One region of the Rhodococcus mengyinensis genome, then DNA from elsewhere that is predicted to be linked to it. Evidence: riboswitches for the same ligand, from Rfam matches in the RefSeq annotation. Region 1 holds a riboswitch; each other region holds the start of a gene.
The links. Region 1 has a riboswitch for thiamine pyrophosphate ahead of thiO (glycine oxidase ThiO). Riboswitches for the same ligand answer to the same signal wherever they lie in the genome.
Positions count from the first base shown of each region.

Region 1 (6,033 bases):
GTCGGACCCTGAGCGAGACCCCGACGCGACCCCGAGAACTACGACGACGCCTGCGCCCAGAACCGCTTGGGAATGCGGCCCGCGTGACGTGCCTCATAGCCCGCCACCACGGCCCCGCGCATCGCCGAAGCCATGAGTGCCGGGTCCTTCGCCCTGGTCACAGCCGTGGCCAGCAGCACGGCATCGCAGCCGAGTTCCATCGCGAGGGTCGCGTCGCTGGCGGTCCCGATGCCGGCGTCGAGGATGACGGGAACCCCGGCACCCTCCACGATCATCTGGATGTTGTGCGGGTTCGCGATACCGAGCCCGGTGCCGATCGGCGAACCCAGCGGCATCACGGCCACGCAGCCGACGTCCTCGAGCCTGCGGGCCAGCACCGGGTCGTCGGTGGTGTACGGCAGGACGATGAAACCGTCGTCGACCAGTTGCTCTGCAGCGCTGACCAACTCGATGGCGTCGGGCATCAGGGTGCGTTCGTCGGCGATGACCTCGAGCTTCACCCAATCGGTCTCGAGCGCCTCACGGGCGAGTTGCGCCGTCAGCACCGCCTCGGCCGCACCGCGACACCCGGCCGTGTTGGGCAGCGGCGCGATGTCGAGCCGGCGCAGCAGGTCCAGCACACCGGTGCCGCCTGCGGCGTCGACGCGGCGCATCGCGACCGTGGTCAGCTCGGTGCCGGACGCGACGAGCGCCTCTTCGAGCACCGTGAGGTTGGCGGCGCCGCCGGTGCCCATGATCAACCGTGAACCGAACGTGCGGCCCGCGATCGTGAGGCCCTTCTGCACGCCGGGCGTCGCGTCAGCCACCCTGCACCGCCGTGAGGATCTCGATCTCCCAGCCCCGGACCACGAGCTCGTCCCACCGGGCGCGCGGGAACACGGCGCCGTTCACTGCCACCGCGATGCCTTTGGTGGGCAGGTTCAGCACCTCCAGCAGCCCGGTGACGGTCAACGGTTCCGTGAACTCGTGGTCCTCGCCGTTGACGCTGATGCCGATCGGCACCACTAGTTGCTGCTCACTCATTTCTACCTCGCTACTTTCTCGAAACGTTCGGGGTCGGCGGCTTTCGCCTCGACCAGTGCCGAGCCCTCCAACAATGCCACCGTCGCGTCGGCGGTCACCGGGGTGAGCAGGATGCCGTTACGGCCGTGTCCCGTCGCCACCACGACCCGATCGGACACCCGGCCGATCAGCGGCAGGTTGTCCGGGGTCATCGGGCGCAGACCCGCCGAGGTCTCGCGCAGTTCGTACTCGCCGATGGCGGGCATCAGCGCCTCGGCGTCCGCGATCAGGTCCCGCACGCCGGCCACCGTGACCTGCGTGTCGTTGCCCGACTCGTACTGGGTGGCACCGACGACGATGCCGTCGGCCCGTGGCACCAGGTAGGCGGGCCTGCCGTGCACGCTGCCGCGGATGGTGCGGCCGGGCGCGGGGGTCACCCCGGGACGCGAGCGCAACCGCAGGATCTCGCCCTTCACGGGGCGAACCGGAAGCCCGGGCCACAGGGCCGGTGACGCGATGCCCGCGGTGACGACGATCTGGTCCGTGCTCAGCCGGTCGAGGCTGTGCACGGCCTCCCCGATCAGCTCCACTCCGGCGTCGACGGCGCACCGCTGCAACGCCTGCAACAGCAGCCTGTTGTCCACGGCCAGTTCGTCGACGGCCAAGAGTCCCAACCGGACTCCGCGACCCAGCATCGGCTCGAGGGCCCGAACTTCGGCGCGACCCAGGATCTGCAGTTCCCGCCCCTGCGCACCCACCCATTCGGCGATGGTCCGCAGGTCCTCCGCGTCGGCGCCGTCCAGCGCGACGGTGAGCGAACTCTCCGACGTGAACAGCTCGACGCCGGTCCCGGCCTCGAGTTCCTTCCCGAATTCGGGCCACCGGTCGAGCGACGCGCTCCCCAGTTCGAGGACGCTCTCCTCGCCGGGCCAGCCCTCGGACAACGGGGCGAGCATGCCGCCCGCCACCCAGGACGCTCCCGAACCGATCGACGGGTCGTACAGCCGTACCGACCACCCGTTGCGGGCTGCGCGCCACGCAATGGACAGGCCGATCACTCCGCCTCCGACGACGGATACCGATCTCGCCATTGAACTCCACCTCACTTCCTGCGCCGGCATGATCCGGGTCAGGTATGACGGTCGGGCTCGGCGTGAGCCCCTCTCAGCCCCACGTTCCCCGGGACTCCCGTGTTGCACTTTCACCGTAGAGGCTACCGTCATGCCGTGACCACCTCGCATCACAGCAACCTCACGGACCGTCGGCGCCGCCTCGGAACAGCACGTTTGTACCTGTGCACCGATGCTCGGCGCGAGAAGGGCGACCTGGCGCAGTTCGCCGAGGCCGCACTGTCCGGCGGCGTCGACATCATCCAGCTCCGCGACAAGGGCTCGGCCGGAGAGAAGAAGTTCGGCACGATGGACGCCCGGGACGAACTGGCGGCGCTGTCGGTGCTCGCGGCCGCGGCCAGGCGGCACGGAGCGCTGCTCGCGGTCAACGACCGCGCCGACATGGCGCTGGCGGCCGGGGCCGACGTGCTGCACCTCGGCCAGGGCGACCTGCCCGTCCCGTACGCACGGACCGTGGTGGGTTCCGACGTCCTGATCGGCCGCTCCACCCACAGTCGCGCGCAGGCCAGTCTCGCGGCGATCGAGGACGGCGTCGACTACTTCTGCACCGGTCCGGTGTGGGCCACCCCCACCAAGCCGGGGCGGACCGCGTCGGGCATCGATCTGGTGCGATCGACCGCCGACTCGGAGCCGAACCGCCCGTGGTTCGCGATCGGCGGCATCGACGAGTCCCGCGTTCCGGAGATCCTCGCCGCGGGGGCCTCCCGCATCGTCGTCGTGCGGGCCATCACCGAGGCCCGCGACCCGCAGGCCGCCGCGCGCTCGCTGTCCGCCCTGTTGCAGCAGAACGCGTAGTTACGGCTGGTCCAGCCAGTCCAGCACCGTAGCGGGCGGCAGGACCACGACTGTGGCCGGCAACTGTTCGATCAGGTCGGGGTCGGTGGTGACGAATGCCGTCACCGTTCCGAGCGTGGTGCCGTGGCCGGCCGGTTCGGCGAGGCTGCCGACCGCGTCCAGGGCTTCGAGCACCTCGACGCGCGGCAACCACCCGTAGGTGCCGTCGGGCAGGTGCACCGTGCGGGGCAGTGCCTTCGACAACTGCGCCAACGCGCCGCGTTCGCCCAGCACGTCGTGCCGGTCGAGCAGCAATCGCACCTCGGTGGTGCGCAGTTGCGGCCACCCCGCTTCGAATCCCGGGTGCAGCGGCAACCCGGCGACGTCGGTTTCCCGCACCCAGCGCAGTTCGGTGCTCTCGCCGTTCGCGACGGTGGGCAGTGGGCGCTCGGCGTCGGCGATCACCGTGGTGTAACTCCAGCCGCTCGCGGCCTTCATCGTGACGACCTCGGTGCGGACGCGGATGGCCGCGCTCTCGATGCCGGCTTCCTCGTGGGCCTCGCGCACCGCGGCGTGGGTGGTGGTCTCGTGGCTGTCCCGGGCACCGCCGGGCAACGCCCACGTACCGCCCTGGTGACTCCAGACCGCACGGTGCTGCAGCAGCACGGCCGGCGTCTCGTCGGGGAGCGGCGCACGCAGCAACAACCCGGCCGCACCGTGCTTGCCCCAATGACGACTGCCGTCCGGCCCGGTTGCCCAACCGTCACCGTCACCACGCATCGACTACCCCTGTCCGACCTGATGGGTCTCCCTGCAGTTCCCTCACACTAACGGTTTCTTCCGGAACTGCCCGTCGGCAGTCGTGAACCGACCGCTGCTTATATGCTCCCCACAAGGTGCGGCCATGACACGGGAGGGGTGCGAGGTGGTTCTGCGTGAGGCACCGTCGATCGAACCCCACGGCAGCCGCGCATTGTCTGCCGCCGCGGACGACGACGTCGACCCCGCGGTGGCGCGCCGCAAGGAACTGCGCGCGTTCCTGGCATCGACTCCCGCCAAACTCACCGCCCTCGGAGCCCTCCTGGTCCTGCTCACACTCGCGGCCGGGTTGGTGGCCGCCTCGACGGTGAACAGCAGGGAAGCCACTCTCGACAGCGTCCTCGCGGAGACGGAACCACTGTCGTTCTCGGCGCAGAACCTCTACAGCGCCCTGTCCGTGGCGGATGCCGCGGCCACGACGGCATTCATCTCCGGCGGTCTCGAACCTCCCGAACTCCGCGACATCTACGCGCAGGCGATCGGCACGGCCTCCGCCGACCTGGTGTACGCGTCGGGCGGTCTCGCGGCGAGCGACGTGGACAGCCGCCGACTGCTCGCCTCCATCTCCAGCGACCTCAGCGTCTACGCCGGTCTCGTCGAGACCGCGCGGGCCAACAATCGCACCGGCCATCCCGTCGGCGCGGCCTACCTCAGCGAGGCGTCCACGCTGATGCAGACGAGCATGCTGCCGATGGCGCAGCAGTTGCACGCCCAGCAGGAGGCTGACGTCGCGGACACGCAACGGGACTACTCCCGTCCGCCCTGGCTGGCGCTGATCCTGATCCTCGTCGCACTCGTCGCGCTGCTCGTCGCACAGATCGTCATCGCGAGACTCAGTCGGCGCACGTTCAATCTCGGGCTGATCGTGGCGTCGTCGTGCACGGCGATCCTCCTGGTGTGGATGCTGGTCGCCGGTCTGGTCTCCTCCGTCGACACCAAGCGGGCACTGACCGAGGGCGCCCGCCCGATGCACGAGTTGACCGCCGCCCGCATCCTGGCCCAGCAGGCGCGCACCGAGGAGACTCTCAAACTGGTCCGCCGCGACTCGAACGGTGACTACGACGCCGTCTTCGAGGACAAGTCCGGTCAGCTCGACACCCTGCTGTCGAGCTACCCCCACGACGGCGACCGCGCGGTCGGCCACGACGAGGTGGCGCGGGCGCAGGAGGCGTGGACGCGCTGGTCTTCGGCACACGACCGCATGAACGAGATCCTCGCCAGGGGCGACTTCGTCTCGGCGGCAATGGTCGCCATCGGACCGGGACCTTCGGATTCCGCGGCTCAGTTCACCGCCGTCGACGACGCGCTCACCGACGGAATCGGCACCGCCCGCGATCGGCTGCGGTCGAATGTCGAATCCGCGGCCCGGGTGCTGACCGCGCTCGGTTCCGGTGCCCTCGTCCTGACGCTGATCGCGTTCGGCGGAATTATCATCGGGTTGTGGCCTCGATTGAGGGAATATCAGTGAGGCGGCGCCGGATCGCGCTGGTGCTCGTGGCGGCCACCTTGCTGATCGGCGGGTGCGCCGAGTCGAGTCCCGAGCACGTCGGATCGCCGAGCGTGTCGTACACCGAGCCCCCGCTTCCCGCGGCTGCGACGCCGGCGCCCGAGACCAGCGCTGCGCCGCCGACTCCCGAGAAGGACTGCGGCGATCCCACCGCGAGCCTGCGCCCGTTCCCCGACACCGACGCCGCACCGCCGATGCCGACGGTCGACGCCATCCGTGCGCGGGGGCGCCTCGTCGTCGGCCTCGACACGGGCAGCAATCTGATGAGTTTCCGCGATCCGGCGACCGGTGCCATCCAGGGCTTCGACGTCGACGTGGCCCGGGAGATCGCGCGGGATCTGTTCGGCGATCCGGACCGGCTCGAGTACCGCATCCTCACGTCGGCGAATCGTGAGAAGGCACTTCAGGAGTCGATGGTCGACATCGTGGCCAAGACGATGACCATCACCTGCGACCGGAAGGAGCGGGTGGCGTTCTCCTCCGAGTACTTCGAGGCGCAGCAGCGGGTTCTCGTCGTGAAGGGCTCCCCGATCCGCAGCGCCGCCGACCTGGACGGGAAGCGGGTCTGCGTCGTCCGCGGCACGACGTCGCTGACACGGCTGCAGCAGGTGGCGCCCACCGCGGACATCCTGACGGTGCCCATGTGGTCGGATTGCCTGGTGGTCCTGCAACAACGGCAGGTCGATGCGGTGAGCACCGACGACACGATCCTCGCCGGCCTGGCGTCCCAGGACCCGTATCTCGAGATCGTCGGAGACAGCATGGGCGCCGAGCCGTACGGCGTCGGCATCACCAAGGCGA
Region 1 is NZ_JBLWIT010000009.1:32,265-38,297, forward strand. It holds gene ACNJ7E_RS00555 (thiazole synthase) at 39-806, opposite strand; gene thiS (sulfur carrier protein ThiS) at 799-1,023, opposite strand; gene thiO (glycine oxidase ThiO) at 1,026-2,093, opposite strand; TPP riboswitch at 2,092-2,204, opposite strand; gene thiE (thiamine phosphate synthase) at 2,229-2,927, shown strand; gene ACNJ7E_RS00575 (NUDIX hydrolase) at 2,928-3,686, opposite strand; gene ACNJ7E_RS00580 (hypothetical protein) at 3,811-5,193, shown strand; gene ACNJ7E_RS00585 (glutamate ABC transporter substrate-binding protein) at 5,190-6,033, shown strand, end outside.

Region 2 (6,033 bases), on a different contig from region 1:
TCCGACGTGACCGGCAGCAGAGGCGATTTCATGAACTTGAAGATCGACGACTCGTCCTTGTTGGAACCGATGATGAGAGGGATGCGGTGGGAGTGCCCCTTCTGGAACGCGGCCACCGGGTAACGGGGCAGGAAGTCGCGGTCCACCACGGGCGCCATCGCGAGCGTGCCCGGAATCCTCGTCGGCACCTCGTTGACGAGCGTGTCGCTGGCCTCGATCACCGTGCGGTACGGAAGGTGCAGCAGGGTGTCGATCTGCGCGGGTTCCACCTCGAGGATGTCGAGGAACTGTTTCGCGACGGTGGCCGCCCGCTCGCTCCCGTAGACCGACGTGGCGGGCGGGCTCTGGGCGATCGCGCGGTGGAACAGCCCCTCCGCGCTCGGACACGTCATCAGCGTGGTGATCGACCCGGCTCCGGACGACTCCCCGAACACCGTCACCTCGTCCGGGTCACCGCCGAACGACGCGATGTTGTCGCGGACCCATTCGAGGGCTGCGACCTGGTCGCGCAGCCCACAGTTGGTCTCGAACACTCGCTCGGCCGTCGAGAACGACGACAGGTCGAGGAAGCCGAGCGCTCCCACCCGGTAGTTGAACGAGACCAGCACGACGTCGCCGATTGTGGACAGGATGCGCCCGTTGTAGATGCCCTGAGCTGCGGTTCCCAGGCAGTAGGCACCGCCGTGGATCCACACCATCACCGGCCGCGGGGTGCCGTCGGGTCTCGGGGCCCAGACGTTGACGGACAGGCAGTCCTCGTCCATCTCGAGTCCCGCGTCGATGGGGACGGCGGTGCCGTGCCCCTGCGGCGCCATCGGGCCGAAGTCGACGCAGTCGCGCACACCCTCCCACGGTGCGGGCGGGGCCGGGGCGCGGAACCGCAGATCGCCGACGGGGGCCGCGGCGAACGGAATGCCCTTCCACGCGTAGACGTCGCCCTCGGGGTAGCCACGCACCTCACCGTCCCGCGCGCGGACGACGAGCGTGTCGCCGGACTTGTCGACCTCCACGGACGAATCTCCTCACGCATCACGTTCCGGGAATCTCTCGCCAAACTACCAACGATGAGCAGGCAGGACCGATCGAACGCGACATAGATCAACAGTGCGCTAACATTCCCGCGTGGCCGCATGGACCGATTCCGAGGGCAGGAGCCTCCTCGACTACCCGCGCCCGTCCGTGGCGGTCGACGTCGCCGTCCTCACCGTCGACGGCCCGGAACTGAAAGTTCTTGTGGTTCCCCGTCGTTCGGGCCGGACCGCCCTCCCCGGCACGTTCCTCCACCAGGGTGAGCGACTGCGGGACGCCGCCGAGCGGTGCCTGCGGATCAAGGCCGGCCTGACGGGCACCGAATTCCATCAGCTGGCGATGCTGGACGATCCCGGCCGCGACGATCGCGGGTGGGTGCTGTCGATGACGCACGGCGCCGCGCTGCCCCGCACGGCACTCCCCCGCGACACGATGTTGGTCACCGTCGACGACGACCGGGTGAGGCAGGACCTGGCGTTCGACCACGCGGACGTCGTCGCCCTCGCCGTCGCCGACCTGAGAGAGCGGTACGCGCGGGCCGTCGACCCGTCCGGCCTGGCCGGCGACACGTTCACGGTGCTCGAACTCCGCCGGGTGTACGAGGTGGTGTTCGGGCGTCCACTGCCGAAGGACTCGTTCCGGCGGCACCTGATGCCGGCCCTCGAGAACACCGGCGACATGGCCGTCGTCGGAACCGGCCGGCCCGCGGAGATCTACCGGCGCGGCCCCGCACCCCTCCCGCCGAGCGCGGCCGCGTTCCTCGCCGGCTGAGCCCCTCCACCGACCCTGGCCTTTCCGCCCGCGGCACGGCCGGTGCTAGGGTCGGCTTGTTCTGACACGGGGTGCTCCGCACGGGCGGGGCTGAGAACACACCCGGGAACCTGCTCAGGTAATGCTGACGAAGGGATGTCAACGTTGTGAATAGCTCTGTCCAAGATGCTGCCGGCGCCGGCCAGCACGCCCGATTCACGGACCACTTGTGGGACCGGACCAAGGTGCTACGCGAGGCGATCGACGAACTCGAGTTCCTGCGCCGCCTCGGCGACGGAACGCTGCCGCTGGACGTGTTCCGCACGTACATCGAGCAGGATTTCCTGTACCTGACCGGGTACGCGAAGGCCCTCTCACTGGTGGCCGCGCACGCGCCGGGCCCGGTCGAGGCCGGCTTCTGGGCGGGCTCGGCCGCGGAGGCCGCCACGGTCGAGGCCGCGTTGCACCAGAATCTGCTGACCAGCGGACGACTCCCCGAGTCGGACGTGGAGCCGCTGCATTCGCCGGCCTGCCTCGGGTACATCTCCTACCTGACGGCCGTCGCCGCCACCGAGCCGTACGCAGTGGCCGCCGCGGCGGTGCTGCCCTGCTTCTGGATCTACGCCGACGTCGGGCACCGGCTCGCGGCGAGCGCCCGTGAGGTGCTCTCCACCGACCCGTCGCACCCGTACGCACAGTGGGTGACCACCTACGACGCGGAGGAGTTCCACGCCGCCGTCGCGAGGGCCCGCGAACTCGTGGACGCGGCGGCCGAGGCCGCGACCGATGCTCAGCGCGAGGCGATGGCGGAGGCGTTCGTGATCGCCAGCCGCTACGAACTCATGTTCTGGGACACCGCTCTCAACAAGCAGGAATGGCCGGCGTCGTGACACTCTTCTCTCGTACCAAGCGCGCTGCCACCGCAGCCGTCGTCCTGGTCTCCGCCCTGTCGCTGCTCACCGGTTGCGCCGGTGACTCCCAGTCCGGCGACACCATCCGGTTCGCACTCGACTGGACACCGAACACCAACCACACCGGCCTGTTCGTCGCCCAGCAGGAAGGCTGGTTCGCGGACGCCGGCCTCGACGTGCAGGTGCTGCCCTACAACGACACCTCGCCCGACACCCTGGTCGACGCCGGCAACGCGGAGTTCGGTGTGAGCTTCCAGAGTTCGGCGACGTTCTCGAAGGCCGCGGGCGCACAGACCACGTCGGTGATGGCTCCGCTGCAGCACTGGGCGACGGGCATCGCGGTGAAGGCGGATCGCGCCGACATCACCCGCCCCCGGGATCTGGACGGCAAGATCTACGCCGGGTTCGCGGACCCGGACGGCGAGGAGACGCTGAAGCAGATCATCCGCAACGACGGCGGCAAGGGCGAATTCACCACCGTCACGCTCGGCACCTCGGCCTACGAGGCCGTGTACTCCGGCACCGCCGACTTCACCGTCTCGTTCTTCGGCTGGGAGGGCATCGAGGCCGAGCACCAGGGCACGCCGATGCGTTACTTCCACTACACCGACTACGGCTTCCCGGATGCGTACGCGCTCGTCATCGAGGGCAACGAGCAGTGGATGGCCGACCATCCCGAGCAGGCCCGCAAGTTCGTCCAGGCCCTGCAGCGCGGATACCAGTTCGCCGCCGACCGGCCGGACGAGGCCGCGCAGATACTGATCGACGCCAACCCCGGCGCCTTCACCGACGAGTCCCTCGTGCGGGAGAGCCAGCAGATGCTGTCCTCCGAGTACATGAAGGACAGTTCCGGCAAGGTCGGGACACAGACGGCCGAGCAGTGGGCGGGGTACTCCGGTTTCCTGTTCCAGCACGGCCTGCTCACCGGCCCCGACGGGGCACCGCTGACCACGGAACCCGACTGGTCGACGTACTTCACCAATGAGTACCTCACTCAGCCCTGACCCGAGTCTGCGCACCACGGCCCCGGGCACGTCCCCGCTGCTGCGGCGGGTGCTGCCCGCGGTCGTGGTCGTGGCACTGCTGGTCGTCGCGTGGCAGGTGTACGTGACGGTCAGCGGAATCCGGCCGCAGGTGCTGCCGTCGCCGCTGCGGGTGGTCCAGCAGGGCTGGCGGGCGCGGGACGCCATCTCCGGTCACGCCTCCGCGACACTGCAGGTGACGCTGATCGGGTTCGCCGTCTCCCTGCTCTTCGCGTGGGCCCTCGCCGTACTCGTGGACTTCTCGCCGTGGCTGCGCCGCGCGTTCGTTCCGCTGTTCGTCGTGTCGCAGACACTGCCGATCATCGCGATCGCGCCGCTGATGATCATCTGGTTCGGATTCGGTCTGCTGCCGAAGATTCTCGTGATCGCCCTCGCCACGTTCTTCCCGATGACGATCGGTCTGATCGAGGGTTTCGCCGCGGCCGACCGGGAGGCGGGCGCGTTGTTGCGCAGCATGGGCGCCTCACGGTGGCAGGAATTCCGCTACGTGCGGCTTCCGTCGGCGATCCCCCGGTTCTTCACCGCCCTGCGCATCGGCATCACGTACGCCGTGGTGGGTGCCGTGTTCGCCGAATACGTCGGGGCCACGTCCGGTCTCGGCATCTACATGGCGACGCAGAAGAACTCCTTCCGCACCGACCTCGTGCTGGCGGCGGTGCTCGTGACCGCCGTGATCAGCGTCAGCCTCTACCTGCTCACCTTCGCGGTCGAGCGCGTCGTCGCCCCGTGGATCAAGAACGAAAGGGCTCGGCATGAGTGACACCGCGCGCGTCGCACTGTCCGGTCTGAGCAAGGGATTCCCGGTCCGCGGCGGCATCCGGCCCGTCCTCGACGACGTCTCGTTCACCGTCGAACCGGGTGAGTTCGTGTCGGTGATCGGCCCCAGCGGGTGTGGGAAGAGCACCGCGTTCTCCATGCTCGCCGGTCTCGATCAACCCGACTCCGGCACCGTCACGATCGGCGGCGAACCGGTGCGTCCCGCGGGGAGTGGTCCCGCGAAATGCGCGTACATGCCGCAGAAGGACCTGCTGTTCCCGTGGCGCACCGTCCTCGACAACACCACTCTCGGACTCGAGGTGCAGGGCGTGCCCCGGAAGCAGGCGCGGGACAAGGCCCGGGAATTGTTCTCAGTGTTCGGTCTCGGCGGATTCGAGGACGCCCGCCCCAGCCAGCTGTCCGGCGGGATGCGGCAGCGGGCCGCGATGCTGCGGACCGTCGTCCAGGACCGTCCGGTGCTGCTGCTCGACGAGCCGTTCGGCGCTCTGGATTCGTTGACCCGCACCGAGATGCAGACCTGGTTGCAGGACGTGTGGCAGCGCTACCGGTGGACGGTGCTGATGATCACCCACGACATCCGGGAGGCCGTCTACCTGTCGGACCGGGTGGTCGTGCTGTCTGCACGGCCCGCCACCGTGCGGCGGGAGGTGACGGTGGGCCTGCCGCGTCCCCGCGAATTGTCGATGATGACGTCGCCCGAGTTCGCGGACGTCGAACACGAATTGCTCGGGGTGCTCCACGAGGAGTCGCGGCGGGCACTCGTCGAGCAGGAGTCGGCCCGGCGCTGAAACAGGCGGCGTCTCAGAGCAGTGCCGCCTCGAGCTCGCCCAGAGCCGTCTCGAGATAGAAGAGGATGCGCTGCAGGCTCGGCACCGAGCGGCGGCACCCGATGACACCGAAATCGAGGTTGCCGCCGTTGGTGGTGAGTGTGATGTTGAGCGCCTGCCCGTCCAGCACCACCGACGTCGGATAGATGCCGTCCAGCCGGGACCCGTTCCAGTACATGGTCTTCCGCGGCCCCGGGACGTTGGAGATGATCACGTTGAACGGCGGCGGCGTGAAGCGGACGAACCCCGGCACCGGTGTCAGAGCGATCGGCGACATGTTGAAAGCGGACCACGCCAGCGCCTGCATCGAGGTGAGGCTGCCGAACAGCTCCTTCCCCTGGGACATGGAGGCGGAGATCGCCGTCAGACGTTCGGCCGGGTCGTCGACGTCCGTCGCCAGGTTGCACAGCGTGACCCCCACCGCGTTACCGCCGGCGTCGGCCTGCTGCTCGTCGCGCAACGACACCGGAACCATCGCGATCAGCGGCTCGTCGGGCAGCGCGTTCTGTTCCTCGAGGTACCCCCGCAGCGCCCCGGCGCACATGGCCATCACGACGTCGTTGACACTGACCCCCGCCGCCTTCCGGACGGCGTGGACGCGTTCGAGCGGCCAGGACTGCGCGGCGAACCGGCGCGCGCCACCGATCGGGACGTTCAGCATGGTGCGGGGCGCCTCGTACGGAAACCTCATGTCGT
Region 2 is NZ_JBLWIT010000140.1:53,167-59,199, forward strand. It holds gene ACNJ7E_RS35900 (carboxylesterase/lipase family protein) at 1-1,010, opposite strand, end outside; gene ACNJ7E_RS35905 (NUDIX hydrolase) at 1,123-1,800, shown strand; TPP riboswitch at 1,858-1,953, shown strand; gene ACNJ7E_RS35910 (TenA family protein) at 1,947-2,669, shown strand; gene ACNJ7E_RS35915 (ABC transporter substrate-binding protein) at 2,654-3,694, shown strand; gene ACNJ7E_RS35920 (ABC transporter permease) at 3,672-4,493, shown strand; gene ACNJ7E_RS35925 (ABC transporter ATP-binding protein) at 4,486-5,298, shown strand; gene ACNJ7E_RS35930 (WS/DGAT/MGAT family O-acyltransferase) at 5,312-6,033, opposite strand, start outside.
Region 2: another riboswitch for thiamine pyrophosphate. It lies ahead of ACNJ7E_RS35910 (TenA family protein); the one in region 1 lies ahead of thiO (glycine oxidase ThiO).

Region 3 (6,033 bases), on a different contig from region 1:
AATCAACTCGCTGCAGGCCGCGGGGCATCAGCCGCCGGCGTTGAAGGCCATCTTCCCGACCGAACCGGGCAACGATCTGCTCCGCGACATCGTCGGAACGGGCGGTGGTCTCGGCGTGGGATTCATGCCGCTGTGGCTGTCGCTGGTCAACGGTCTCAAGTTCGTTCCCGACGTCCAGGCCATCGCGCAGGGACGCTTCGACCAGCAGTGGCTGCAGGATCGGTTGCGGGATCCGCTGACGCTCTTCCCCGCACTGATCGAGGCCATGACCGCGCCGGACATCAACGGTCTCGACCCCGGCACGCTGCGGGTGGCGCAGGACGGCCAGTTCTACGAGGAGCGGAAGGCGCAGGCCGCGAACATCGAGGTGCCGACGATGCTCTACGGCGCGTGGCACGACATCTTCGCGAACAGCGAGCCGCGGGTCTACAACGACATCCCGCTGCCTGCCGGTGAGAAGCAGCTGATCATGAGCGATGCCTACCACATCTCGTTCGGTGGCGGCTTCGGTGAACAGGGTGCGCCGCCACGACTCGACGTCCTCGAACGCGCCTGGTTCGACAAGTGGCTGAAGGGCATCGACAACGGCATCGACGAGTACGGCCCGGTCACGCTGTACCAGCAGGGCAACGGCTGGACCACCACCGATCAGTTCCCGCGGGCCGGTGTCGACTACCAGCGGATGTACCTGTCGGGTGCCCCCAGTGGCACCGCCGGGCACGCCGCCCACGACGGCAGCCTGGTGTCGGCGAAACCCGGCGGCGCAGCACGACTCACCGTCGCACCCGGCCTTCGCGGGCTCTGTTCCCGCGACGGCGCACAGGGCACCGCAGGCGCGGCCGTCGTCTTCGGATCGGTGTGCAGCAAGGACTCCCGGTTCGCCGAGGCCGAGGGACTGACGTTCACCAGCGCCCCCGTCGCGCAGCCGACCGAGCTGTCGGGTCCGGTCAATCTGCACCTCGAAACGGTGCTCGACGCCCCGGACGGATTCTGGGCGGTGACACTGAACGACGTCGCACCGGACGGCACGTCGACCCCGCTCACCAATGGTGCGCTCACCGCTTCCATGCGGGCCGTGGACGATTCGAAGAGCACCAAGTCGGCGAACGGCGACTACACCGAACCGCACCACTATCTGACGGTGGACGCGCGTCAGCCGCTGGTGCCGGGTGAAGTGACACCGGTGGACATCAACTTCGTGCCCACCGACGCCGTCCTCGCGCCGGGGCACCGGCTGCGCGTCGACGTGTACGCGGGGAGCGTCCCCCGATACCTGCCGCTCGGACCGATTCTGGCCGACAGCCAACTGAAGCCGCAGCACGTCGCGTTGTCCCCGGATCGGCCGAGTTTCCTCAATCTGCCGCTGGTCGGAGCGCAGGCGTGGTGAAAGGTTCACGCCAACTCCCGAGATCCGTAGGGTTGACGCCATGACCAAGTGGACAGCTTCGGACATCGTCGATCAGAGCGGCCGCACGTTCGTCGTCACGGGCGCCAACAGTGGTCTGGGGGAGGTGGCCGCGCGGGCCCTGGGCAAGGCGGGGGCGCACGTCGTGCTGGCCTGCCGTAACACCCACAAGGGGGAGGTCGTCGCACGGTCGATCGGTGACAACGCCGAGGTGCGCCGCCTCGATCTGTCCGACCTCGCCTCGGTGCGCGAGTTCGCCGCCGGCGTCGAGTCCGTCGACGTGCTCGTGAACAACGCCGGCGTGATGGCGGTTCCGCAGCGCACGACCGCCGACGGATTCGAAATGCAGATCGGCACAAACCATCTCGGGCACTTCGCGTTGACCGGCCTGCTGCTCGACAAGATCACCGATCGGGTCGCCACGATGTCGAGTGCGGCACATCAGGCGGGAACGATTCACCTCGACGACCTCAACTGGGAACGCCGCAAGTACAACCGCTGGAGCGCGTACGGGCAGTCGAAACTCGCGAATCTGCTGTTCACGTACGAGTTGCAGCGCAGGCTGTCCGCGGCGGGGTCACCCGTCAAAGCGGTGGCCGCGCACCCCGGTTACGCATCGACCAATCTGCAGGCCCACACCGAGTCGGTGCAGGACAAGCTGATGGCCGTCGGCAACCGGATCTTCGCGCAGTCGGCGGAGATGGGGGCGCTGCCGATGCTGTACGCGGCAACGGCATCCGACGTGATCGGTGGCAGCTACATCGGGCCGGACGGCCTGTTCGAGCAGCGTGGCCACCCGAAGGTGGTGGGCTCCAACAAGAAGTCGCGGGACGAGCACACCGCGCGGGCGCTGTGGGCGCTGTCGGAGGACCTGACGGGCGTCGAGTTCACGTTCGGGTGACGCGACGCCCGTCAGGTTGCTCAGTCTTCGGTGACCTCGAGGGAGACGTCGATGTTGCCGCGGGTGGCGTTGGAGTAGGGGCACACCTGGTGTGCCTTCTCGGTCAACTCGAGCGCCTCGGCGCGGGGCAGGTGGGGCAGGGAAACCTCGAGAGTGACGGCGAGACCGAATCCGCCGCTGTCCGTCGGGCCGATGCCGACGCGGGCGCCGACGGCCGAGTCGGCGACGTTCGCCTTCGCCTGACGGCCGACCAACTGGAGCGCGGAGTGGAAGCAGGCCGCGTATCCGGCGGCGAACAACTGCTCGGGGTTGGTGCCGTCGCCGGACCCGCCCATCTCGGTGGGGATCGCGAGGTTCAGGTCGAGCTTGCCGTCGGACGTGCGGGCGTGGCCGTTGCGGCCTTCTCCGGTCGCGAGGGCTTCGGCGGTGTAGACGATCTTCATGGTTACTTCTCTCCTGTAGGGGTGGTGAAGCTGTGAAGTGACTCGGTGAGCCGCGACAGGGTGTCCCGGAGGGCGACGAGTTCGTCGATCTCCATTCCCGTCGAGTCGGCGAGTTCGGCGGGGATGCCCTCCGCGGCGGCGCGGAGGGCCGCACCCTTCTCGGTGAGGTGGATCCCGACCCGGCGCTCGTCGGCCGAGGAGCGCCGGCGTTCGACCAGGCCCAGGGTTTCGAGCCGCTTGAGCAGTGGAGACAGCGTGCCGGTGTCGAGGTCGAGGGCGTCGCAGATCTCACGTACTCCGCGGCCGTCCCGTTCCCAGAGCACCAACAGCACGAGGTACTGCGGGTAGGTCACTCCCAACGAGTCGAGCATCGACCGGTATCTCGCCGTCATGGCCCGGGAAGCCGAGTACAGGGCGAAGCACACCTGGCGGTCGAGGGTGAGGTTGTCGGTCACCACTGAATAGTTGCACACAACTAGGTTGTGCACAACTATGAACTGGAATCGGTGATTGCGCTTACACTGTTGGCCAGTGACACGGGGTGCTGCCCGGCGACGAGCCGGACGGCTGAGAACAGACCCGTCGAACCTGAACTGGGTAATGCCGGCGAAGGGATGTCGCGGAGACGCCCGTATGCGCTCATCCGATGTCTCGTCGCCGACCGAACGGAAGGTGACAGCATGCAGCTCGACAAGCAGATCGTCCTGGTGACCGGCGGTGGGCGGGGCCTCGGCGCCGCCATCGTGCGGTCGTTCGCGGCGCAGAACGCGCGGGTGATCGTGAACTACCGGAACAGCCGGGACGCGGCCGAAGAACTCGCGGCGTCCCTGGGCGCGGACCGTGCGGTCGCGCTCCGGGCAGACGTCACCGATGCCGGACAGGTGGCGGCCCTGTTCTCCGCGGCGGAGGAGCACTTCGGCTCCCCGGTGACCACGGTGATCAACAACGCGCTCGCCGACTTCTCCTTCAACGGCGACGCACGCGACAAGGCGGACGTCATCACGTGGGAGTCCTTCGACTCGCAGCTGCGTGGCAGCGTGAAGGCGACGCTGCACACGACGCAGGCCGCGCTGCCGGGCATGCGTTCGCTCGGGTTCGGCCGGATCGTGAACATCGGCACCAACCTGTTCCAGAACCCCGTCGTCCCGTACCACGACTACACGGCCGCCAAGGCCGCCGCGCTGTCGCTGACCCGCACCCTCGCCGCCGACCTCGGTCCCGACGGCATCACCGTCAACATGGTCTCGGGCGGGCTGCTCCGCACCACCGACGCGAGCGCCGCCACTCCCGACGAGGTATTCGACCTCATCGCGGCGGGCACCCCGCTGCAGCGCGTCACCACCCCGGACGAATTCGCCGACGCGGTGCTGTTCTTCGCGTCCCCGTGGTCGCGGTCGGTGACCGGCCAGAACCTCGTCGTCGACGGCGGACTGGTCAAGGACTGACATGACCGACGTCCGGCAACTGCACTTCAACGCATTCCTCTACAGCTGCGGGCACCACGGCGCCGCGTGGCGGCACCCCTCGTCCCAGGTGGAGCGACTCTGCGACATCGCCTACTACGAGGAGTTGGCGCAGACCGCGGAGCGGGGCTGCCTCGACGCGGTGTTCTTCGCGGACGGGCATTCGGTGCGCGACCCCGCGTCCGGAGGCATGTGGTTCCTGGAACCGCTCACCGCGCTGTCCGCGATGGCGCGGGCGACGGAGCGGGTCGGACTGGTGACGACGGTGTCCACCACGTTCTACACACCGTTCCACGCCGCCCGGATGCTGGCGTCGCTCGACCACATCAGCGGCGGGCGCGCCGGCTGGAACGTGGTGACGTCGATGTTCGACGCCGAAGCGCGCAACCACGGGCTCGAGGAGATGCCGCCGCACGACGAACGCTATTCGCGTGCCGCGGAATTCGTCGACGTGGCACTCGCCCTGTGGGATTCGTGGGCGCCCGACGCGCTCGTGCTCGACCGGGACGGCATCTTCGCGGACCCGGCCAAGGTGAAGCCGGTCGAGCATCGGGGAAAGCATTTCCTCGTGGACGGTCCGCTGAACGTGCCGCACTCGCCGCAGGGTCGTCCCGTGCTGTTCCAGGCGGGCGCGTCCGATCAGGGCCGCGACCTGGCCGCCCGGTGCGCCGAGGGCATCTACGCCGTCGCCTACGACCTCACGGCCGCGCAGAGCTACTACGACGACGTGAAGCGGCGCATCCGCGCGGCGGGCCGCGACGCCGACGCGGTGACCGTGATGCCCGGTCTCGTGACCTATGTCGGTTCGACCACCGAGGAGGCCCGGCAGAAGAAGGCGGAACTCGACGCGCTCCTGCCCGTCGAACAGTCGCTGGCGCAGTTGTCGATGTTCGTCCAGCAGGACTGCAGTGCCTGGGAACTGGACGCTCCCGTTCCCGCGCTGCCGCCGCTGTCGGAGTTCACCGGGCCGCAGGGCCGGTACGACACGATCCTGCGGATCATCGAGAAGGACCGTCCCACCGTGCGGTCGCTGCTGGGCACGTTGGCGGCCGGCGGTGGCCACTGCACCATGATCGGAACCCCGGAATCGATCGCCGACGAGATCGAGATGTGGTTCCGCCGCGGCGGGGCCGACGGCTTCAACCTGATGCCGCCGCTCTACCCGAACGGCCTCGCAGACTTCGTCGACGAGGTGATCCCCGTCCTGCAGAAGCGTGGGCTGTTCCGCGCGGAGTATGAGACAGAGACTCTGCGCGACCATCTCCGGGGGCGCCCGTAGTTGCCACCACAAAGAACACAACCTTCTCTAAGTACGCAACAGTGACTGTGAGCGTCCCTCCCCCCGACACTGGCTGTTATCGCGATCACACCACGACGCGAGTTCGGACGAGGAGTGGCAATGCTGGTAGCACTCGGCTTTCTGATGGTGGCCGTGTTCATGTTCTTGATCATGTCCAAACGGGCCACTCCCGTGGTCGGGTTGATCGCCGTCCCGGTCGCATTCGGGATCGCGGCCGGAGCGGGCCTCGGCATCGGCGACATGATCACCGACGGAATCAAGGCGCTGGCACCGACGGCCGCGTTGCTGTTCTTCGCGATCATCTTCTTCGGAATCATGATCGACGTCGGCCTGTTCGACCCGCTGGTGAAACTCATCCTCCGGCTCGTCCGCAACGACCCCATGCGGCTCGTCGTCGGCACCGCGGTGCTCGCGATGGTGGTGTCGCTGGACGGTGACGGATCCACGACATTCATCATCGTGACGTCCGCGCTGTTGCCGCTGTACATGAAGCTGAAGGTCAGCCCCGTGGTCCTCACGGT
Region 3 is NZ_JBLWIT010000038.1:191,791-197,823, reverse strand. It holds gene ACNJ7E_RS05645 (CocE/NonD family hydrolase) at 1-1,387, shown strand, start outside; gene ACNJ7E_RS05640 (oxidoreductase) at 1,428-2,306, shown strand; gene ACNJ7E_RS05635 (organic hydroperoxide resistance protein) at 2,327-2,749, opposite strand; gene ACNJ7E_RS05630 (MarR family winged helix-turn-helix transcriptional regulator) at 2,752-3,204, opposite strand; TPP riboswitch at 3,277-3,381, shown strand; gene ACNJ7E_RS05625 (3-oxoacyl-ACP reductase) at 3,430-4,194, shown strand; gene ACNJ7E_RS05620 (LLM class flavin-dependent oxidoreductase) at 4,196-5,491, shown strand; gene ACNJ7E_RS05615 (CitMHS family transporter) at 5,612-6,033, shown strand, end outside.
Region 3: another riboswitch for thiamine pyrophosphate. It lies ahead of ACNJ7E_RS05625 (3-oxoacyl-ACP reductase); the one in region 1 lies ahead of thiO (glycine oxidase ThiO).